DNA from 4 places in the Pantoea sp. S-LA4 genome. Region 2 is predicted to be linked to each of the others. Evidence: predicted binding sites of a transcription regulator. Region 2 holds the regulator's gene; each other region holds the start of a gene.
What was found. Region 2 encodes CRP, which controls carbon source genes, mostly activating them, when cyclic AMP is high. Its sites were predicted from a motif close to ATGTGANNNNNNTCACAT; they were not measured.
Positions count from the first base shown of each region.

Region 1 (5,943 bases), 520 kb from region 2:
CACCACAGCCGTCACGACTTCGCTGTTGGCATCCAGCCCGGAAATTTCCGCCAGCGTGGCCTGTGGACCTTTTTCTGCCAGCAGGGCAGCCAGCTCCTGAGCCTGCGGGTCCTGATCGCTGCGATAGTGCATCGCGGCGGCAATGCCCTGCACCAGACAGGCGTGCGGTAAACCGTACTCCAGCGTGCCCAGCGTCGGTTTAATCAGGCGATCGCCTGCGCTCAGCTTACGCAACGGCTGGCGGCCAACGCGCTCAACGTCATCTTTCAGGTAAGGGTTCTCAAAGCGACCCAGGATTTTCTGGATATAGGCCGCATGTTTATCCGCGTCAAAACCGTAACGCTTAATCAGCACCGCGCCGCTCTCTTCCATCGCGCCTTTAACCGTCGCCCGGATTTTTTCATCCAGGATCGCATCACGGATGGTCTGATGACCCGCCAGCTGGCCGAGATAGGCGGTGATGGCATGACCGGTATTGAGGGTAAAGAGTTTACGTTCGACGAACGCCATCAGGTTATCCGTCAGCTCCATGCCCGGAATGGCCGGCAGATCGCCTTTGAACTGGGTTTTATCAACAATCCATTCGCTGAAGGTTTCTACCGTCACTTCCAGCGGATCGCTGCTGCCCGCCTCAGAGGGAGGTACGATGCGATCGACCGCCGAATCCACAAAACCGACATGCTGTTCCAGCCAGGCGTGATACTGCTGCGGCAGTGCCTTCAGCACATGCTGTTTCAGCTGGCTGGTGCCGCGCACCATGTTTTCACAGGCGATGATGTTTAACGGACGGGTGTTGCCGTTGTCGCTGCGTGTTGCCAGACCTTTAGCCACACTGCCTGCAATACGCTCCAGAATCTGCGGGCCGACCGCCGTGGTGACCATATCCACCTCAGCGATCAGGGTAATGATGTCGTCGCTGGTGCTGTTGACCGCGCTGACGCCTTTGACCATTTCCACTTTGGCCTGCTCGCCAACCACATGAACGGGATACTCATGACGCGCGTTGAGTGCATCCAGCACTGCCTGATTCACATCAGCAAAAACCAGTTCGATACCTGCATCCGCCAGTAATTTACCGATGAAGCCCCGACCAATGTTTCCTGCTCCGAAATGTAACGCTTTCATAATTTTTGACCCATATCAAATGACGATGGGGCGGGCACGCCCGCCCCAGGAATCGGGACGGGCCTGACCGCCCCAGGGAAAATACCATTAGCTTACGCGGTGAGCGGTTTGCCTGACAGCAGATCCAGCACTTCCTGTACGCTGGTGGTGTTAGCCAGCGTTTCAATCACGCGGTCATCGTCCAGCGCGTTGGTCAGGCTGGTAATCACCTGGATATGCTCGTTATTGCGGGCGGCAATACCGATAACCAGTCGTGCCACATCTTCGGCATCATCACCGAACTGCACGCCTGCCGGATACTGGCAGAACACCACGCCGGTTTTCAGCACGCGGTCTTTCGCTTCGACCGTACCGTGCGGCACCGCAATTGACTCTCCAAGGTAGGTCGGCGTCAGTTTTTCACGCGCCAGCATCGCTTCAATATACTCCGGCTCAACATAGCCGCCTTTTACCAGCTGTTCACCGGCGAAACGGATCGCCTGCTCTTTGTTGCTGGCACTCAGGCCGAGGAAGACGTTGTCAGCACCGAGTTTAAACAGGTGCGCATTACCTTCGTCGTAGCTGTCTGACAGCGCCGTTTTCACCGTTTCACGGTGTACTTCGCTGCGGTTCGCCGCCACCAGACGCTCGGTCAGGGTGCTGTAGAGCGCGCTGTCGAGGAAGTTATTCAGCGAGATATGCTGCGCATGAGGTGCCTGACGAATCGCGCGCTCGGTCAGATCGCGGTGAGTAATCACCAGATCAACATCACCCGGCAGGGCGTTAATTGCCGTGTTGGTCACCGATACGTTGCTTAAACCGGCATCCTGCACCTTTTTACGCAGTACGCCAGCACCCATAGCGCTGGAACCCATACCGGCATCACAGGCGACAATGATTTTACGCACATGGTTCAGCTCAACGCTCATGGCATCGCTGGCAACCGCGGCGCCTGCTGCAGACTGACCTTTAGACTGGGCTTTCATATCCTGCATGCGCTGCGTCGCGGCTTCGATATCGTCATCCTCTTTCACCTTGCTGGTTTTCAGCAGGATGGCAGAGACCACGAAGGAGACGGCGAAGGCTGCCACAATGGCCGCAATGTTGGCGAAGTAAGCGCCTTTTGGCGTCATCGCCAGCACCGCCAGGATGGAGCCCGGTGAAGCAGGGGAGACCAGACCGCCGTTGAGCAGCGTCAGGGTGAAGACGCCGGTCATACCGCCGAGGATCACTGCCAGCAGCAGACGAGGTGCCATCAGCACATACGGGAAGTAGATCTCATGGATGCCGCCGAGGAAGTGAATAATGGCTGCACCACCGGCCGACTGTTTCGCGCTGCCGCGACCAAAGAACATATAGGCCATCAGCACGCCCATGCCCGGACCTGGGTTCGCTTCAATCAGGAAGAAAATGGACTTGCCCGCTTCGCTGGCCTGCTGAATGCCGAGCGGCGAGAAGATGCCGTGGTTAATGGCGTTGTTCAGGAACAGGATTTTCGCCGGTTCAACGAAGATCGAGGTTAATGGCAGCAGGTTATTCTGCACCATCAGGTTGACGCCCGCCGCAAGGATGTGTGACAGACCTTCAACCAGCGGACCGATAGCCAGGAACGCCAGCAGCGCCAGCAGCATACCGATAATGCCGGCAGAGAAGTTGTTGACCAGCATCTCGAAGCCGCTTTTGATTTTGCCGTCAACGGCCCGGTCAAACGACTTGATCGCCCAGCCGCCCAGCGGACCGGCAATCATCGAGCCAAGGAACATCGGCATGTCAGCACCGACAATCACACCCATGGTAGTGATAGCACCGACCACGCCACCGCGGTCGCCGCCCACCAGACGTCCACCGGTAAAACCGATCAACAGCGGCAGCAGATAGGTGATCATCGGGCCAACCAGTTTGGCTAACGTTTCGTTAGGGATCCAGCCAGTTGGAATAAACAGTGCAGTGATGATACCCCAGGCGATAAACGCCCCGATATTCGGCATCACCATATTACTCAGAAAGCGACCAAAGCTTTGTACTTTGACCTTCACTGATGAGGACATAAACCCACCCCTTATTGAGACGCGCTGCAATAGGAGAGCGCGCTTGTTTTTGTTTAGCCACCCCGACAGTCAGCCGGTGGTATTACTGTATGCAGCCGGACTCTATCACGCGAATATGACGCTGCGTAGCGGTCAGAAGAAGTGTGATTTAGATCACGTAATCCAGGTGGGTGCGGGGGTGTTTTTAGTGATCGATGTCACAAAATTAACTCAGAATAATCTGTAGGTGGGCAGATTTTAACCGCAAAACCGGTCTGTTTGTGACTCTGGTCACAAATGGCGGGCAGCAGTTTGTTATAACTATGTGACTTAGATCACAAACTATTTTTGGTCAAAAATGCGCCCGATCACAGTTTCGTCAGGCCACAGAAAAGCAGGGAAAGAAAGGCGGCAAACCGGAAGGGAAAAGGGCAGGCGATCAACGCCTGCCGCTTGATGTGCTTACTGTAAACCACCCTGAACGGCCGCTTGCGCCTGGGTCAGCGCCTGGGCATTGGCTGATAAGGTACTCATCAGCGCATTGTACTGTGACGCCTGCTCCTGGGTCGGGAACTGCACGCCGCCCTCATTAAAGCTGACGCGGGTGCCCTGAGTTTGCAGGAAATCACCGGTCTGCACCGCCGCCTGGCTCAGCGCCTGCAGCTGTGGCAGCAGCGGGATCAGCTGGTTCGCCGGCACGGTGACCACCTTGTTATAGGCGGTATCGTAGACTTTTTTCAGTTCGTCTTCCTGCTTCAGCGCGGCTTTACTGCTGTCTGCCTGCATTTTGGCGCTTTCGATCTGCTGGGTGACAATCACCAGCGCACTGTTCGCCTGGCGCAGCGAATCGCGACGGCTGAGGTAATCCTGCGGCACGCGAATGGCTGAAAGCTCATCGACTACCGGACGCATCCCCTGATCGACTGCCTTATTTGCCTGCTGCGAGAAGCCATACAGGATGGCGTAATCACTGGCGAATTTACCAAAGCTCTGCTTCTGATTTTCGCTCAGGCTCGGCAGGTGCTCGCCACTGCGCATCACGGTATTCTGTAGAAAATCGGTAAATGCTTTGCGCTGCTCGCCCTCTTTATCACCGCAAGCGGTGAGTTGCAGCACGATCAGCGCGCCAGCGACTACAATAGCGCCGCGCGCCCAGAGGCGTGTGAGTCCTAAAGCCATACGTTCAACTCCTGTCGGTGAAACTGGCTGATGTCCAGGTAAGAATGGCCTAAAGAATAGAACAAACCCGCGTCACGGCACAATGTGAAACCATCAGTGAGATGCGGCTGCACTGTCCGGCCACAGTGCGCGTCAACCCGATAACGGCTGAATCGGTGCACCGCTGCGGCCTGGCGCGGCGTCAGAAGACCAGCGCCTGTCCATCTTTACGGCTTTCGGTCGCCGCAATATAGAAGCCCTGCGGATCGCGGAGTATCGCCTGGGCGCCGCCAAAATTATAGTTACTCAGCGGATCTTCCAGTACCACATGGTGTCCCATGCGGCGCAGGGTGCTGAGGGTATTGCGATCGAGTGTCGATTCAAACACCACTTCACGGCCCTGCACCACGCGCCAGCGTGGCGCATCGATCGCCGCCTGCGGATTCTGTCGATGCAGCATAATCCGCAGCGCCAGTTGCAGATGCCCCTGCGCCTGCATCGGGCCGCCCATCACGCCAAACGACATCAGCGGCTGACCCTGACCATCCAGCGCGAAGGCGGGAATAATGGTGTGGAACGGCCGCTTACCGCCCGCTACCACGTTGGGATGGTGCGGATCGAGGGAAAAGCCGGCGCCGCGATTTTGCAGGCTGATGCCGGTATCCGGCACCACCACGCCCGATCCAAACCCCATATAGTTAGACTGGATAAACGACACCATCATGCCGCTGGCATCGGCGGTGGAGAGATAGACAGTGCCGCTCTGCTGCGGTGAGCCAAACCGGAAGTCACCGGCCTGTGCCGGATCGATCAGTGCTGCCCGCTGACGGATATAGTCGGCGCTTAACAGGCGATCTGCCGGAAATTCAAGGTGGTCTTCATCAGTGACGTAACGCTCAAGATCGACCAGAGCCAGTTTCATCGCCTCAATCGACAGATGCAGCCACTGCGGTGAATCGGGCGCATAGCGGCCAATGTCCCACGCCTCAAGGATGCCAAGGGCGATTAACGTGGCGATGCCCTGCCCGTTGGGCGGCAGCTCCTGCACCGAACCGCCGGCAAACGGGCGCGACAGTAATGTCACCCAGTCAGCGCGATTTTTGTTGAGGTCGTCGAGGCTCAGTGCTGCACCGTGCTCCTGAGCGAAAGCCACCATCTTTTGCGCCAGTTCACCGCGATAAAAACTCTCGCCCTGGGTATCGGCAATCTGCTGCAGCGTACGGGCCTGGGCCGGGTTGCGGAACAACTCACCAATGCGCGGCGGACGGCCCTGTGGCGCAAAGCAGTCACTGAAGCCGGGCTGATCCCGAAGTTTGTCGTAGCCGCGCTGCCAGAGATGACCAATCAATGGCGAAACCGGGAAACCCTGGCGCGCATAGTCAATCGCCGGCTGGGCTAAGGTTGTCAGCGGCAGCGTGCCAAAACGTTGCGCCAGCGTGACCCACGCCGAGACCGCGCCAGGCACCGTCACCGACTCCCAGCCGGTTTCCGGCATGGCGTGATGACCGGCAAAGCGCTGTGGGTTCCATGCCGCTGGCGAACGGCCTGATGCGTTTAACCCGTGCAGTTCGCGGCCATCCCAGACGATGGCGAAGGCATCGCTGCCGATGCCATTGCCGGTCGGCTCGACCACGGTCAGCGCCATCGCCGTGGC
Region 1 is NZ_JBTLRC010000002.1:3,918,874-3,924,816, forward strand. Features, by position in the region: gene mtlD (mannitol-1-phosphate 5-dehydrogenase) at 1-1,125, opposite strand, end outside; gene ACX3P5_RS19260 (PTS mannitol transporter subunit IICBA) at 1,218-3,152, opposite strand; gene ACX3P5_RS19265 (DUF3053 domain-containing protein) at 3,594-4,310, opposite strand; gene ACX3P5_RS19270 (gamma-glutamyltransferase family protein) at 4,492-5,943, opposite strand, start outside.
Region 1: the regulator CRP is predicted to act here: its motif matches at 3,294-3,311, upstream of ACX3P5_RS19260 (PTS mannitol transporter subunit IICBA).

Region 2 (5,943 bases):
AGCTGGCGACCGCGCCCAGTGCCATCAGCCAGGCTTTGGGATTAATCAGCTGCAGTAAGCCACCCTGCCAGAACGGCATCGGTTTAACCGGCACCTGATCGGTATCCAGTTTTTCATAGCTGGCGGTGGCAATTTTCCAGGCCAGCCACAGCAGGTAGAGGCTACCGGCGATTTTCAGCACCAGATGCAGCGAGGGATAGAGCAGAATCAGCCCGCCGACGCCAAACGCCACCATCAGCAGCATCACCTGCATGCCGATCATGATGCCAATCATCAGGGGAAGCGTACGCAGAAAGCCAAAATTGGCGCCGCCTGCGGTAAGTAACATATTATTAGGGCCTGGCGTGATCGCGGCGACCCAAAGGAATCCTAACATCGACAAGAAAAGACTGAGTTCCATAGCAATCGGGTGCTCCTCACCCCCAGCAAGCAAAAAACCTATCGAAGCTAACAGTGTGATATGGATCAGACAAGCTTTTACCGAATGAAATTCACCGGACCCGACACCGATCAATTTATCCCGTTAGCGGGTCTGCGCAATGCCCATCTGCAAACGGTGTTGCCCCGTCTGTTGCGGCGGCAGATCAACGTCGATCCGCACTGGCAGCGTCTCGATCTGCCCGATGGCGATTTTGTCGATCTCGCCTGGAGTGAAGATCCGCAGCGGGCGCTGCATAAACCCCGGGTAGTGCTGTTTCACGGGCTGGAAGGCAGCTTCCACAGCCCCTATATCCACGGGCTGATGGCAATCTGCCGCGCGCGTGGCTGGCTGGCGGTGGTGATGCATTTCCGCGGCTGCAGCGGCGAACCTAACCGGCAGAACCGCATCTATCACTCCGGCGAAACCGAAGATGCGCGCTATTTCCTGCACTGGCTGCAATCCCGCTGGAGCCGGGTTCCGACCGTCGCGGTGGGCTTTTCACTGGGCGGCAATATGCTGGGTTGTCTGCTGGGCCAGCAGGGGTCGGATGCGCCGGTTGATGCCGGCGTCATTGTCTCTGCGCCGCTGATGCTGGAACCGTGCAGCATCAGACTGGAGCGCGGTTTCTCGCGCTTTTATCAATACTACCTGCTGGCCCAGCTAAAGAAGAATGCGCGGCGCAAACTGCACGCCTGGCCAGAAACCTTGCCGGTCAATCTGGCGCAACTGAAAGCGTTGCGGCGTCTGCGTGACTTCGATGATGCGATCACCGCTCGCGCCCACGGTTTTATCGATGCCGCTGATTACTATCGGCGTGCCAGCGCCCTGCCCTGGCTGAAACAGGTCGCTAAGCCGCTGCTGATCATTCATGCCAAAGATGACCCGTTCATGAGTGATGAGGTGATACCGCACAGCAGCCAATTATCTGCCACTATTACTTATCAGCTGACCCCACACGGCGGTCACGTTGGCTTTGTCGGCGGGACATTGCGCCAGCCCGAAATGTGGCTTGAACAGCGCATACCCCAATGGATGACCCCTTTTCTGGATACCTGACGTTGTGATTATTCCCTGGCAACAGGTCTCACCTGAGACCCTCGAAAATCTGATTGAAACCTTCGTGCTGCGTGAAGGCACCGACTACGGCGAGCAGGAGCGCAGCCTGAACGAAAAAGTGGCTGACGTCCGCCGCCAGCTGGAAACCGGTGAAGTGGTGCTGGTGTGGTCGGAGCTGCATGAATCGGTCAATATTATGCCGCGCAAAGAATTTCGCGGCTGATGCGCCGATCGGCAATTCATGGTAACAATGCCCATGGCCCGACCTCACAGGGAGCTTTTTTATGTCTGCACGCCATCCGATAATTGCCGTCACCGGTTCCAGCGGCGCGGGAACCACCACCACCAGCCTCGCGTTCCGTAAAATCTTTCAGCAGCTCGATCTGCACGCTGCCGAACTGGAAGGCGACAGTTTTCATCGCTTCACCCGGCCGGAAATGGATATGGCGATCCGCAAAGCGCGCGATCTGGGCCGTCATGTCAGTTACTTCGGTCCGGAAGCCAATGACTTTGGCCTGCTGGAGCAGAGCTTTAAACAGTATGGGCTCAACGGTGAGGGCCAGTCGCGTAAATACCTGCATACCTATGACGAAGCCGTTCCGTGGAATCAGGTACCCGGTACCTTTACGCCGTGGCAGCCGCTGCCGCAAAACACCGATATTCTGTTTTACGAAGGACTGCACGGCGGCGTGGTGACCGCCCAGCATAACGTGGCTGAGCATGTCGATTTACTGGTCGGCGTGGTACCAATTGTCAACCTGGAGTGGATTCAGAAGCTGGTGCGTGACACCAGCGAACGCGGCCATTCGCGGGAAGCGGTGATGGACTCGGTGGTGCGCTCGATGGAAGATTACATCAACTTCATTACGCCGCAGTTCTCGCGCACTCACCTTAACTTCCAGCGCGTGCCGACGGTGGATACCTCGAACCCGTTTGCCGCCCGTGCTATTCCGTCACTGGATGAGAGTTTCGTGGTGATCCACTTCCAGGCGCTGGACGATATCGACTTCCCTTACCTGCTGGCGATGCTGCAGGGATCGTTTATCTCGCACATTAATACGCTGGTGGTGCCGGGCGGAAAGATGGGGCTGGCGATGGAGTTGATCATGGGACCACTGGTGAAGCGACTGGTGGAAGGCAAGCGAATAGAATAAGAGGCCGCAGAGCGGCCCCCGCAGAGATCAGCGTTCGATCACTTCATAGCTGTGGGTAATGGTGACGCCTTTGCCCAGCATGATGGCAACCGAGCAATATTTTTCTGCAGAAAGATCCACCGCGCGTGAGACCGCTTTATCCTGGAGCGCTTTGCCGCTAACGATAAAGTGCAGGTTGATGTGCGTAAAGATTCGCGGCGCCTCTTCACGACGTTCTGAGGTCAGTTTCACTTCACAATCAGCCACATCGTTGCGGCCTTTTTGCAGAATTGAAACCACGTCGATGGCGCTACATCCGCCCGCCGCCATCAGCACCATCTCCATTGGGCTGGGCGCTTTATCACCCGAATTGCCATCCATTAATACCTGATGGCCGGACGACGACTCACCGAGGAATGTCAGCCCTTCTACCCATTTCACTCTTGCCTGCATGATTTTCGCTCCAGAATATGCGGTTTTGCCGTCAGAGTACGCTTTCGCCTGGTAAACAGCAATCCAGAGAAATCCGCTGTTAGCTGAAGCGAGACAACAGAAGACAGTCGGCAAAAGCTGTGCTACAAACAGTGCTGAAAATATTTTTCGTCACCCGATGGCGAAGCCGGGAAGAATGATGCGCACTGCGCCGAATGCAGCCCGAATAATTTCCTGTAAGGGAAACGCTTGAAGCTTTCATCGCCTGACAGGGAAAACTGCCCCCTGTATTTTGGGCACGATTACAACAGAGGATAATAGCGAATGGTTCTCGGCAAACCGCAAACAGACCCTACACTCGAATGGTTCCTGTCCCATTGCCATATTCACAAGTATCCATCCAAAAGTACGCTGATTCACCAAGGTGAAAAAGCAGAAACGCTTTACTACATCGTGAAAGGTTCCGTCGCGGTTCTGATTAAAGATGAAGAAGGCAAAGAGATGATTCTTTCTTACCTGAATCAGGGCGATTTTATTGGCGAGCTTGGCCTGTTCGAAGAAGGTCAGGAGCGCAGCGCCTGGGTACGTGCGAAAACCGCGTGCGAAGTGGCGGAGATTTCCTACAAGAAATTCCGTCAGCTGATCCAGGTTAACCCCGATATCCTGATGCGACTCTCGTCGCAGATGGCGCGTCGCCTGCAGGTTACGTCTGAAAAAGTGGGTAACCTCGCTTTCCTCGACGTCACCGGACGCATTGCTCAGACTCTGCTTAACCTGGCGAAGCAGCCAGATGCCATGACGCATCCCGACGGCATGCAAATTAAAATTACTCGTCAGGAAATTGGCCAAATCGTTGGTTGCTCACGTGAAACCGTGGGCCGTATTTTGAAGATGCTGGAAGATCAGAACCTGATCTCCGCACACGGCAAAACCATCGTCGTTTACGGCACCCGCTAATTCCTGTCACCCACGGCGTGATGGCAACATCGCGCCGTTATTGTTTGTGTTGGGCCGATGTGGCGTCGAATTATTTACCATCCTGAAGTCAATTACGCCTTGCGGCAAACGCTGGTGCTCTGTCTGCCAGTGGCGCTGGGCTGGCTGGCTGGCGACCTGCAAAAAGGTCTGCTGTTCTCGTTAGTCCCCGCCTGTTGCAATATCGCCGGTCTGGATACCCCGCATAAACGTTTCTTCAAACGCCTGATTGTTGGCGGCAGCCTGTTTGCGCTCGGCAGTTTTCTGATTCAGTGGCTGACGCTGCACGCGATTCCTTTGCCGCTGATTCTGTTCGCGATGCCGCTGCTGCTGGGCGTCACCGGTGAAATTAGCCCGTTGCACGGCCGTCTGTTGCCGGGCTCGCTGATCGCCGCCATCTTCACGCTGAGTCTGATTGGCCGTATGCCGATCTACGTACCGCCGCTGCTCTATATCGCCGGCACGCTGTGGTACGGGCTGTTTAACTGGTTCTGGTTCTGGCTGTGGAAAGAGCAGCCGATGCGCGAAAGCCTGAGCCTGATCTACCGTGAACTGGCCAACTATTGCGACGCCAAATATACCCTGCTGACCCAGCTGACCGATCCGGAAAAGGCCCTGCCACCGCTGCTGGCGCGTCAGCAAAAAGTGGTCGATCTGATCACCACCTGTTACCAGCAGATGCACATGCTGTCCGCCAGTCGGGATCACAGCCATAAGCGGCTGACCCGTGCTTTTCAGGTGGCGCTGGATCTGCAGGAACATATCTCGGTCAGCCTGCATCAGCCGGAAGAGGTGCAGAAACTGGTGGAGCAGAGCCATGCGGAAGCGGTGATCCGCTGGAATGCTCAGACCATCTCGGCCCGCTTACGGGTGCTGGCGGATAACATTCTCTATCACCAGTTACCCGATCGGTTTGGCATGGAGAAGCAGCTCGGCGCGCTGGAAAAAATTGCCCGCCAGCATCCTGATAATCCGGTGGGAAATTTCTGTCTTTATCACTTTAACCGCATCGCGCGGGTGCTGCGTACGCAAAAGCCGCTCTATCAGCGTGACCTGATGGCCGATCGCCAGCGCCGTCTGCCGCTGCTGCCGGCGCTGCGCAGTTATCTTTCCTGGCGTTCGTCTGCACTGCGCACCGCCGGTCGTTTTGCCGTGATGCTGATGCTGGGCAGTGCGCTGGCGCTGTTTTTCAATATTCCGAAGCCCTACTGGATTCTGATGACCATTATGTTCGTCAGCCAGAACGGCTACAGCGCCACCCGGGTTCGTATTCAGCACCGGGCGCTGGGCACTTTTGTCGGACTGGTGATTGCCGCCGCCACCTTACGTCTCGCAGTACCGGAGTCGCTGGTGCTGATGATCATGCTGGTGATCACTTTTATCAGCTACCGCTTTACCCGCCAGTTTTACGGCTGGTCGATGATTGGCTTCACGGTGACGGCGGTCTACTCGCTGCAACTGCTGTCGCTGAATGGCGCGCAGTTCCTGCTGCCGCGCCTGATGGATACCCTGATGGGCTGCCTGATCGCCTTCGGCGGGATGCTGTGGCTCTGGCCGCAGTGGCAGAGCGGCTTGCTGCGACAGAACGCCCATGACGCGCTGGAAACTTACCAGGATGCGCTGCGGCTGCTGCTGGGCGCGGAACAGTCGCCGGAGAAGCTCGCTTATCAGCGGGTGCGGGTTAATCAGGCGCACAATGCGCTGTTTAACTCCCTGAACCAGGCGATGCAGGAACCGGCTTTTAACGCCCAGTATCTCAAGGATATGCGGCTGTGGGTCACCCATAGCCAGTTCATTGTTGAGCACATCAATGCGATGACGATACTGGCGCGGGAACATACCATGCTGACCGCCACGCTGGCGGAGCGCTATCTGCAGTCGTGCGAAATTGCGCTGCAACGTTGCCAGCAGCGGCTGGAATATGAT
Region 2 is NZ_JBTLRC010000002.1:3,398,009-3,403,951, forward strand. Features, by position in the region: gene ACX3P5_RS16875 (LysE family translocator) at 1-400, opposite strand, end outside; gene ACX3P5_RS16880 (hydrolase) at 461-1,477, shown strand; gene ACX3P5_RS16885 (YheU family protein) at 1,482-1,700, shown strand; gene ACX3P5_RS16890 (phosphoribulokinase) at 1,762-2,631, shown strand; gene ACX3P5_RS16895 (OsmC family protein) at 2,659-3,063, opposite strand; gene crp (cAMP-activated global transcriptional regulator CRP) at 3,367-3,999, shown strand; gene ACX3P5_RS16905 (YccS/YhfK family putative transporter) at 4,057-5,943, shown strand, end outside.

Region 3 (5,943 bases), 1.7 Mb from region 2:
AGATATGAGTTAATTTGTTTCATGATCAGGCGATCTTTGCACTCACAGCGTGCAGGTCAGGCCGATCCAGCAGTGAAATATCGATATAGGGCGTCAGATCGCGCTGCTCTGCACGCGGCAGATAAGGCAGTTCACCCAGCAGTGGCGCACGAATTTTTTCACGCAGCACTTCTATAATGTCGCTGTACTGCGCCAGCCCCGGATTGATGCGGTTAGCAACCCAGCCAACCAGCGGTAATCCATCCTGCAGGATAGCCTCTGCCGTTAAGAGCGCATGGCTGATGCAGCCCGGCTGGATGCCAACCACCAGCACCACCGGGAGTTGCTGCTCGATGACCCAGCAGGAGAGCGGCCGCGCATCGTTCATCAGGCTACGCCAGCCGCCGGTGCCTTCGACCACCACCCGGTCCGCCTGCTGCGTCAGGTTGGTTAAGCCCTGAGTCAGAGCGTCATAATCAATAATCGGGCCGTTGTGGGTTGAGATTTCCTGCTCTTCAAACAGCAGCGGATTGATGGCCTGATACGGCAATGCCACAGAGGACGCGCTTTGCAGCACCTGCGCATCTTTATTGCGCAGGCCGTCAGCGGTTTTCACTGCGCAGCGCGCCACGGGTTTGTACCCGACCGCACTGAAGTTTGCCTTGATAAAACTTTGTAACAGGGCGCGTGACACCACGGTTTTACCCACTGCGGTATCGGTGCCGGTAACGAATAGTCTCTTCACTCCACTCTCCTCTTAAACCGTTAATGGCTAATCGACGATTAACCGTGCGGATAAGCGGCATTTTAAGGAATGGTTGATGAGAACAGATTGCGTTAGCGCAAGATTAGTCTGGCTTAACCTTGCAATAGCTTCACTAACAGGTAACCGCTATAGAGCGCGTCCTTAATCAGCGCCGCGCCACCCAGCGTGCCTGGCTCGCTAAAGGCGGTGGGTGCCAGCTGGATAACGGCACTGTAGGCCGGCAGAGACTGTTGCAGAATGGTGTTGCTGACCGCCGGAAACAGCACCTCTGCCGCGGCATTCAGCGGCGAACCAATAAGAATCTGTTGCGGATTAAAGATATTGACCATCATCGCCAGGATTCGCCCGACATGATGCCCGACGCTGGCGATGGTATCGCGTGCCAGCCGATCGCCCGCCTGGGCCGCCTCACAGAGCGATGCCAGCGTCAGCGGCTGCTGATTAAGCAGGCTGTCGGGCTGGGTCGGCAGACGCTGAGCAGCCAGCGCCAGCAAACTGCCGATGCTGGCGACCGTCTCAAGACAGCCATGATTCCCGCAGTAACACTGCTGACCGTAAGGATCGATCTGAGTATGGCCGATCTCCACCAGCGCCCGGCCGCGTTTATGCAGCAGCTGACCGCCGCTGATAACGCCAGCCCCTACCGTTTCATCAATCACAATCTGAATCACATCTTCGGCGCCGCGAGAAGCACCGAACAGCGATTCGGCCAGCGTCCAGGCGGAAATATCATGCTGCACAAACACCGGTAAGCCGGTACGGGCTGCCAGCGCGTCACCCAGCGGCATGTCACGCACCTGATAGCCCGGCAGGCGATGCACCACGCCAGAGGCGGCGTTAATTAAGCCCGGCAGGGTGACCGCGATGGCGGTCAGGCGTTCCAGCTTCTGCTGATGACGAATAAAGAAGGCGTCAACCTGTTCAATCAGCGCGGTCAGTAGCGGCTGCGCCGCTTCGTCCGGCAGCGGCAGCGTATCTTCTGCCAGTTCGCGGCTGCTAAGGTCACGCAGGGTAAAGGTCATGGCACCGCGATGAAGGCGAATCGCCAGATAGTGCCAGGCATCGGTATCCAGAATCAGCCCAATCGCCGGACGACCCCGGCTACCTGGCTCCTGAAACTCCGTTTCCTGGACCAGATGGGCATCCAGCATTTCACGGACGATCTTGGTGATACTGGCCGGCGCAAGCTGGGCGCGTCGGGAAAGTTCGATGCGCGAAATAGGACCGTATTGATCAATTAATCGGTAAACGACGCCTGCATTGGTTTGCTTAATTTGGTCAATATGGCCAGGTTGACTGTCCAGATTCACAACCCTGCTCCCGGTTATTTTCGCGCTTCTAAATAAACATGCGTCATGGTGAGGCAGATCAGGCGGCAGCGTCAAATATTTGATTAGAAATGTGATTTATCGCACATATTGTCGTGGAGACTGGCCGAAGTTACGCCTTATTTTGCTGCAGCAACGCCATCATATGGCGCATCTGTTCATTTATTTCGCGCTCTGCGGACCAGACCAGCCACAGCTCGGAAAGGGCATCGCGCTCTTCCAGCGGCAGCCAGACCACATCCGCCAGCTGCGCCCGGCGAAAAGAGGCTGGCAAAATCGACACGCCTAACCCGGTCGCCACCAGTCCCAGAATAGTCATCGCCTCGCCCACTTCCTGGGTGATGTAGGGTTTGATCTGATAACGGTGCAGCAGCGCCAGAATCTCACTGTAGAGCGCGGTGCCGACCTGGGGATCAAAAAAGACAAAAGGCTCAGCCGCCAGCGCGGCAACGGAGATTTTCTCTGCTGTCGCCAGCGGATGGGCCCAGTGCACCACCGCATAGAGCGGCTCGCTCAGCAGCAGCTGGTGGCGTAAATCCGCCGGTAAAGGCGTGTTGCGCATCACCCCGAGGTCCAGCCGCCCATCATGAAGCGGTGCCAGCTGCTGACGGGTATTGATCTCCTGCATCTGAATATGCACCTGCGGCCAGCGCTGACGGAACTGGTAGAGCGCATCTGACACCACTGCGGTAAAGGGTGCCGAAGAGGTAAAACCGATGCGCAGTTCGCCCTCTTCACCGCGATGCAGCCGTGCCGCCCGATCTGACGCCTGTTCAACCTGCAACAGGATTGCGCGGGCATCCTGCAACAGCTGCTGTCCGGCAGCCGTCAGCTGCACGCTGCGGTTAGTGCGATTAAACAGACGGGCTCCGGTCTCATTTTCCAGCTGAATAATCTGCTGGCTCAGGGGTGGCTGAGAGATATTCAGTCGCAACGCCGCCCGGCCAAAATGCAATTCTTCGGCCACGGCAATGAAGTAGCGCAGGTGACGCAGCTCAATATTCATATGTTAAACGTCTTATTTGAGATTATTAATATATTAGACATCATAATCACCCTTTTTTAAGCTGACGACAGGTTTTTTTATCACTAAAGGAAAGATCGTGAGTCGCACTACTCAGGCCGCTACCGTCGAGGATCAGGTTGCCGGCAGACCGACAGCCTCACCAGCCTCATCAGGCTGGATTACCCGCGGTACGCCGCAATTTATGCGCGTCACGCTGGCCCTGTTTTCAGCCGGTCTGGCGACCTTTGCCCTGCTCTATTGTGTGCAACCGATTTTGCCGGTGCTGTCGCAGCAGTTTGGCGTGTCGCCAGCGGCCAGCAGCCTGTCGCTCTCTATCTCCACCGGGCTGATGGCGCTCGGCCTGCTGGTAACCGGGCCGCTCTCTGATGCTGTCGGGCGTAAATCTGTGATGGTGACCGCCCTGATGCTGGCGGCGATTTGTACGCTGATCTCCGCCACCATGACCAGCTGGCACGGCATTCTGATTATGCGCGCGCTGATGGGGCTGTCACTGAGCGGCGTCGCAGCGGTCGGCATGACCTATCTGAGCGAGGAGATGTCACCGCGGGTTGTCGCGTTCTCGATGGGGCTCTATATCAGCGGCAACTCAATCGGCGGCATGAGTGGTCGCCTGCTGAGTGGCGTTCTGACTGACTTCTACTCCTGGCGCGTTGCGATTGCGGTTATCGGCTGTTTTTCACTGGCCTCGGCGCTGATGTTCTGGAAAATCCTGCCACCGTCGCGCCATTTTCGCGCCACCTCGCTGCGCCCGCGCAACCTGCTGATTAATTTTCGCCTGCACTGGCGCGATGAAGGGTTGCCGTGGCTGTTTGCTGAAGGTTTTCTGCTGATGGGCGCGTTCGTCACCCTGTTTAACTACATCGGCTATCGCCTGCTGGCTGCGCCCTGGCACCTGAGTCAGGCCGTTGTGGGCCTGCTGTCAGTGGTCTACCTCACCGGTTCCTGGAGTTCCCCCAAAGCGGGTGCGTTAACCGGCCGGATGGGCCGTGGCCCGGTGATGTTCGGTGCCACCGCGATTATGCTGGCAGGCCTGCTGTTCACTGCATTTAATTCGCTGTGGCTGATTCTGCCTGGCATGATGCTATTCACCGCCGGCTTTTTTGCTGCTCATGCGGTGGCCAGCAGCTGGATAGGACCGCGAGCGCGTCGGGCGCGGGGGCAGGCTTCTTCGCTCTATCTGTTCAGCTATTACGTCGGTTCCAGCGTGGCCGGGACGCTTGGCGGGCTGTTCTGGCACAACTATGGCTGGATCGGCATCACGCTGTTTATCAGCGCCCTGCTGCTGCTGGCGCTGCTGGTTGCGTGGCGACTGCAATCTAAACAGCTCTGAGGTCAGCCAGACTGACCGCGCGACCCGGAACGCTTTTGGGCCGCTTTTGCCGCAGGCGACACAACCTTCAGATCCAGCCGTAACAAAACGCGGTTTTCCCGCTATAATCGGTCTGATTGTGATATTTGCTTACATTTGTCGCTTAACACAGCAAAAAGGAACGCCTGTGGCTCTCTACTATTACGTGAACAAACAATCAGGCTACAACGAAAACCATGTGGTCCATGCCGCTGGCTGTGCGTTTCTGCCGCTGCCCGCTGACAGACTGTTTCTCGGCAGCTTTTATCAGGTCAACGCGGCTCTATTACAGGCGAAAAAGTATTACCCAGGCGCGATGGGCTGCGATACCTGCTGTCCGCTGAACGGTAAATCCGGCCTTAATCAACAGCAAAGCGTGGCCCTGAAACATACCCTGACGTCACGCTAGCGTCGTGGCGGCGGAAAAGTTATCCCGCTGCGCTAATTTGTTAAGATTTACCGCTATTTTCCGTTATGTTAGAAGGCCTGATTCTGTTTAGCGGGTTTTACCATGCGGGAAAAATATGCTGGATCTCAAATTGCCCTTCACTGGCTGACCTTTGTGCTGGTGGTCATCGCCTATGCCACGATTGAGCTGCGCGGTTTTGCACAGCGCGGTTCGTGGCAGGGTTATGCCATGATCATTACCCACTTCAGCGCAGGCGCGTCGGTACTGGTGCTGATGATTGCCCGTCTGGTGCTGCGCACCCGTCATCGTACGCCAGCGATTACGCCGGCTATACGTCGCTGGCAAACCGGGCTGGCGCATCTGACCCATACGCTTATTTATGCTCTGTTTATCACGCTGCCGATTCTTGGGCTGACGTCACGCTATCTGAAAGGCCGCGAGTGGTGGCTGTTCGGCATCAGTATGCCGGTGGCAGCCGTACCCAATTTTGATCTCGCCGACTGGCTGATTGACTGGCATGAGACGCTGGCACCGCTGGGTTACTGGCTTATCGGACTGCATGCGGTGGCGGCACTGTTTCATCATTATCTGCTAAAGGACAATACGTTGCTGCGAATGATGCCGGCACGCCGACGCGGTCAATAACCTCAGGCTATCGCCCGGCCAACGGGCGATAAAAAATAATCAGGATTAAAAACGGTTTATAAGGTTCCCCTTCCCGGTTTATTCACTACAATAGTCAGTAATTTGTGACGCAGGTCACTTTCGCTGGATGTTTCTGCCACATCCGATTCGCTGTTCTGACTGACTTGACTCCTCATGCAATCAACTACTGTTTCACGTAAAACGGCCTGGCTTCGCGTGGTGTTGCTGGCTATTGCCGCCTTTGTGTTCAACACCACTGAATTTGTGCCAGTTGGCCTGCTCTCCGATATCGCCGCTGATTTTTCGATGCAGACCGCTGATGTTGGCATTATGCTGACCATCTATGCCTGGGTGGTGGCGCTGCTCTCTCTGCCGCTGATGCTGCTGACCCGCAATATTGAGCGACGAATGCTGCTCGGTGTGCTGTTCCTGATTTTTATC
Region 3 is NZ_JBTLRC010000002.1:1,739,285-1,745,227, forward strand. Features, by position in the region: gene bioD (dethiobiotin synthase) at 26-724, opposite strand; gene mlc (sugar metabolism global transcriptional regulator Mlc) at 838-2,055, opposite strand; gene ACX3P5_RS09015 (LysR family transcriptional regulator) at 2,186-3,079, opposite strand; gene ACX3P5_RS09020 (MFS transporter) at 3,177-4,430, shown strand; gene ACX3P5_RS09025 (hypothetical protein) at 4,597-4,857, shown strand; gene cybB (cytochrome b561) at 4,960-5,502, shown strand; gene ACX3P5_RS09035 (sugar transporter) at 5,677-5,943, shown strand, end outside.
Region 3: the regulator CRP is predicted to act here: its motif matches at 2,145-2,162, upstream of mlc (sugar metabolism global transcriptional regulator Mlc).

Region 4 (5,943 bases), 3.2 Mb from region 2:
AACATGACGGGCATTGCCAGCGCCGCGACCTCGGTGCTGATAGGTTATCTGGCGGCGAACACCGACACGCTGCAGCTGGGCTCGGGCGGTATTATGCTGCCTAATCATGCGCCGCTGGTGATTGCCGAGCAGTTTGGCACCCTGGCCTCGCTCTATCCCGGCCGTATCGATCTGGGCTTAGGCCGGGCGCCAGGCTCCGACCAGCGCACCATGATGGCCTTACGCCGCCATCTCTCCAGTATGCATGCCGATACCTTCCCGGACGATGTGGCTGAGCTGATTAGCTGGTTCGATGCCGAACCGGGCGATCAGCCGCCGGTGCAACCGGTGCCGGGTCTGGGTCTGAAGATTCCGGTCTGGCTGCTGGGCTCCAGCCTTTACAGCGCTCAGCTGTCAGCCCGAATGGGGCTGCCGTTCGCCTTTGCCTCGCATTTCGCCCCGGACCAGTTGTTCCAGGCGCTGCATGTCTACCGTGAGAATTTCCAGCCTTCGGCGCGCCTCGAAAAACCGTACGCGATGGTCTGCATCAACGTAGTAGCCGCCGACAGCGAGCGCGATGCGCGCTTCCTGTTCACCTCGCAGCAGCAGCAGTTTATTAATCTGCGCCGCGGTAAGCCAGGCCCGTTACCGGCACCGGTAGAGAACATGGATAATCTCTGGTCGCCTTCTGAGCAGTATGGCGTACAGCAGGCGCTCAGCATGTCACTGGTCGGTGACACCGATAAAGTGCGTCACGGACTGGCCTCGCTGATGCGCGAAACCCAGGCTGACGAGATCATGGTCAACGGCCAGATTTTTGATACTGAAGCGCGTCTGCGTTCATTCGCCATTGCGATGGAAGCGGCCCGCAGTCTGTAATCCGGTTTGCGGCGGACGCAACGCCTCTGCGCCCGCCGCCAGCTGCCGACTGTCACGCGCCGGTGAGCAGCCATAAAACCGGCTGTATTCCCGGCTGAACTGCGATGCACTCTGATACCCCACCCGATAGCCCGCCGTACCGGCATCCAGCTTCTCCACCCGCATCAGCCGTCTTGCCTCATTCAGCCGCAGCTGTTTCTGATACTGCATCGGCGTCATGGCGGTGACCGCCTTGAAGTGATGATGCAGCGACGAGACGCTCATCCCCACGCTGCTGGCGAGTTGATCGATCTTCAGCGGCTGATGAAAGTTTTCCCGTAGCCAGCGCGCCGCCTGCGCCACACGGTTGCCGGGTCGCTCAGCCAGCGCCATATTCAGGATGCGCGGCCCTTCCGGTCCGGTCAGTAACCGGTAAAAGATCTCCTGCTCAATCAGCGGTGCCAGTGCGGCGATATCCTGCGGCTGGTCCAGTAAACGCACCAGCCGAATCACCGCATCGACCAGCAGCGGCGACATCTTATGTACCGTAATGCCACGTTCGCTGCCCGCCTGCGCCAGCGGCAGCGTAGGCGGAAACTGTTCGAGATAGCGCATCAGCCGCGATTCATTGATGGCAATACCAATGCCGAGATTAGGCTTTTCCGGCGTGGCAACGGTCACGCAGGAGCGCACCGGCATATCCAGTGTCACCAGCAAGAGATCGCCCGGTCCGTAATGCAGCACCTCATCGCCGATATGCAGCGCCTTGCCGCCCTGCGCCACCAGCGCGAAGCTGGCCCATTGGGCAATGTGCATCGGTTCGCTGGGCGCAGAGCTTCGGCCAAAAAACAGGCAATCAATGGCGCTGTTGTGCCGCCCGTCAGTGGGTGCGTGGCGGTCAATCAACTGCGCCAGCGCCTGCCATCTATCATTTTCTGTCATCAATCTTCCCGCTTCTGCCAGCCGCTACATCAGGCTATCGATATTACCTGAAGTTATTTCCAACGCCCGCCTCGCGCCATCACTTTTGCAGTATTGTGCAAAAAGCTTGCAGGATTGCGCTACCCACATCCGGGGGTCAGCGCGCATAGTCTGGCTACGCGATCATTACGGCAGAGAACAAAATTATGAAAGCACTGGAAAACAGCGTCGCGCTGGTGACGGGTGCGTCAAAAGGGATTGGCGCGGCGATCGCCATCGCTTTTGCCGCCGCTGGCGCGCGCGTGATAGTGAACTATCGACAGGACGAGCCGGGTGCCGCCGATGTGGTGAGTGATATCCGCTCACTGGGCAGCGAAGCCGTGGCGGTTCAGGCGGATGTCTCACAGCCGCGGGATGTGGAGCGGCTGTTTGCCTCCACCGTGGCGCAGTTCGGCGCACCCGATATTGTGGTTAACAATGCCGGCAGTTTTCATCACGGTGATTTTGCCGCCCTGACGCTGGAGGCGATGCGCCAGCAGCTCGACGTCAATCTGCTCGGCACTCTGCTGGTGTGTCAGCAGGCGATTCAACACTTTCCGCCGCACGGCGGCAGCATTATCAATCTCAGCGCCCTGAACAGCAAAAACAGTACGCCGGGCTCGGTACTGTGGGCCGCCACCAAAGGGGCTATCGATACCCTGACTCAAGGTCTGGCGCGTGAACTGGGTCCGAAAAATATCCGGGTCAACGCATTAGCGCCGGGCATGATTCTGACCGAAGGTTTGCTGGCAGCGAAGAAATTCAGCCCGCAGCTAAAGGCGCAAATGCTGGCGGCGACGCCGCTGGGACGTTTTGGTCTGCCGGAGGATGTTGCGCAGGTAGCGCTGTTTCTGGCGTCTGAGGAGTCTGCTTATGTCAGCGGCGAGCGCGTGATGATCAGCGGCGGCGCCTGACAGAGACAAAAAAAGGGAAGCCCGAAGGCTTCCCTTTTTATCACGACTTAGCGTCTGTTATGCGTCACGACGACGTGGTGCTGCGGCACCGCCATCTTCACGACGTGGACCACGACCGCCTTCACGGTTGAAGCTGCGTCCGCCTTCACGACCACCTTCACGGCGTTCTGAAGAGAAGCGACGACCACCTTCACGGTTTGCGCCCGCGCCTGCACCTGCAGGACCACGACGCTCACCACCACCGGCTGGACGACGATCGCCACGGCCTTCGTTCGGCTGTGCATCACCCAGTAACTGCATATTCATCGGCTTGTTCAGAATACGGGTACGGGTGAAGTGCTGCAGCACATCGCCTGGCATGCCTTTCGGCAGCTCGATGGTTGAGTGGGTGCCGAACAGCTTGATGTTACCGATGTAACGGCTGCTGATGTCGCCTTCATTAGCGATAGCGCCAACGATGTGACGAACTTCAACACCATCATCGCGACCCACTTCAATGCGGTAGAGCTGCATTTCGCCAACGTCACGACGTTCGCGACGTGGACGGTCGCCATCACGGCTTTCACGTGGACCACGTGAGTCACGCGCTTCACGGCTGTCACGACGGCCATCACGCTCGTCACGATCGCGGTATTCGCGGCGTGCCGGACGCGGTGCTTCTGGTGGCAGAATCAGAGGACGTTCGCCCTGTGCCATCTTCAGCAGTGCAGCTGCCAGCGTTTCCAGATCCATCTCTTCTTCTGGCTGCATTTTAGCCAGCAGCGCACGGTACTGATCCAGATCGCTGCTTTCCAGCTGCTGCTGAACTTTAGCGGCAAACTTGGCCAGACGACGCTCACCCAGCAGTTCTGCGTTTGGCAGCTCAACTTCAGGGATAGTCAGCTTCATGGTACGTTCGATGTTACGCAGCAGACGACGCTCGCGGTTCTCAACGAACAGCAGGGCGCGACCCGCACGGCCCGCACGACCGGTACGGCCGATACGGTGAACGTAAGATTCTGCATCCATCGGGATGTCGTAGTTAACGACCAGGCTGATACGCTCAACGTCCAGGCCACGGGCCGCAACGTCAGTCGCAATCAGGATGTCGAGACGACCATCTTTCAGGCGCTCCAGCGTCTGCTCACGCAGTGCCTGGTTCATGTCACCGTTCAGCGCGGCGCTGTTATAGCCACTGCGCTCCAGCGCTTCAGCCACTTCCATCGTTGCGTTTTTAGTCCGCACGAAGATGATGGCAGCATCAAAGTCTTCCGCTTCAAGGAAGCGAACCAGCGCATCTGTTTTACGACCGTAAGCGGTCCAGTAGCTCTGGCTGATATCAGGACGCGTCGTCATGCTTGACTGAATACGCACTTCCTGAGGATCTTTCATGAAACGTTTAGTAATGCGGCGAATCGCTTCCGGCATGGTAGCCGAGAACAGCGCCGTCTGATGATCGGCTGGGATCTGCGCCATGATGGTTTCAACGTCTTCGATGAAGCCCATACGCAGCATTTCATCCGCTTCGTCCAGCACCAGGCCGCGCAGGTTAGAGAGATCTAACGTGCCGCGTTTCAGGTGGTCAAGCAGACGACCAGGCGTACCCACGACAACCTGAGGTCCCTGGCGCAGTGCGCGCAGCTGGACGTCATAACGCTGGCCGCCGTACAGGGCAACCACGTTCAGGCCACGCATATGTTTAGAGAATTCGGTAACTGCTTCAGCAACCTGTACCGCCAGTTCGCGGGTCGGTGCCAGCACCAGGATTTGTGGCGCTTTAACAGTAGGATCAATGTTGTGTAACAGCGGCAGCGAGAAGGCCGCAGTTTTACCACTCCCGGTCTGCGCCATGCCTAACACGTCACGGCCCGCCAGCAGGTGAGGAATACACTCAGCCTGGATTGGGGATGGCTTAACGTAGCCCATGCCATTCAGTGATTCAAGGATGTCGGCGTTCAGGCCAAGGTCAGCAAAAGTGGTTTGAATATCAGTCATGTAGTACACGTGCCTCTTAGATTGCGGCGGCCAGTCTACATAACTCGTCGTGAAAACTTTCAGTCATTTTCATCAAAAAGTGTGAACCGGCTCAAATTAGAAGTTTTGACGAACAGAAAAGCCCTCATCCCTGAAGATGATGACTTGACAGGTTTTACAGGCAATTAAAGTTCGTCAGCTATTGCTGGTCAGATTCTGATAAATCGTCTTGTGCCTGGCCGAGTTGCGCCAGTTCCAACAATGCGTATCGGTGTTCAACAAAGTTATTGACGTTGTTGGCCACCGCCAGTTTGAACAACGCTTTCGCGTCGTCCTTCTCCCCCAGACTTAGGTAGTACTTACCTAAATAGAAGTTGGTTTCACTGAGATGTTCAGCGAGCGAGGTGTTATCCGTTGCGTCCGCCTGGAGACTTTCCATCAACGACTTTTCGTTGATGTCACCCAGGTAGAACTCGACAATATTCCATCCCCATTGGTCTCTGACCGCTTTGTCGTGACGCTGTTGAAGCGCGACTTTTGCCTTGTCGACATCCATCTCACGTTCAACGAGATAGAGCCACAGACTGCGGAAAGGATCGTTAGGATCGTCTTGATAAAACGCCAGCAGATCATCTTGCGCTAACTTGTATCGACCGCCGTAATAGAGGGCGATACCACGGTTTAAATGCGCATAGTTGTAAGTTGGATCAAGCTCAAGTACAGAATCAAACGCTTCATAGGCGGCATCAAAGTTGCCCGCCTGCGTTAAATATATGCCTAAGTAGTTAAACACTTCTGGCATATCTGGTCTTATAGACAGCGCTTGCGAAAAATCGTTCCGCGCTAATGCCCGCAGACCTAAACTATCATACAACACTCCGCGCTCATATAACAGCTGTGCGCGTTCATCATCGGTGAGGGCGCGACTGGCAAGAATTTGTTCCATGCGCGCCAGAATCACTTCCTGCTGCAGTGTGGGCTGTAGAGGTACTGCAAGAACTTCGTTCTTACGCCAATTGGAGTTGCTGCATCCTGCCAGCGTCAAAGCTGTCGCAACAAAACACCAGCGCAGAAAAGGCTTCATTTCCCACTCCCGAATACAAACATTGGGATAACCATCCTGTTACCCGCCTGCTGTGCACAAGGATTCCCGCCCTCGCGATGACACAAACGCCTCTCCCTGCCAGGCAAGGAGAGGCAAATCAGCAACGACTTATTCCGCGTCAGGTGTGCTCACCGCTGCAGCTTCTTCAGTCTGCGGCTTAGATTCTGTCGCTTC
Region 4 is NZ_JBTLRC010000002.1:218,391-224,333, reverse strand. Features, by position in the region: gene ACX3P5_RS01935 (luciferase-like monooxygenase) at 1-858, shown strand, start outside; gene ACX3P5_RS01930 (AraC family transcriptional regulator) at 820-1,779, opposite strand; gene ACX3P5_RS01925 (SDR family NAD(P)-dependent oxidoreductase) at 1,965-2,711, shown strand; gene ACX3P5_RS01920 (DEAD/DEAH family ATP-dependent RNA helicase) at 2,769-4,685, opposite strand; gene yrbN (protein YrbN) at 4,702-4,758, opposite strand; gene nlpI (lipoprotein NlpI) at 4,864-5,748, opposite strand; gene pnp (polyribonucleotide nucleotidyltransferase) at 5,878-5,943, opposite strand, start outside.
Region 4: the regulator CRP is predicted to act here: its motif matches at 4,765-4,782, upstream of yrbN (protein YrbN).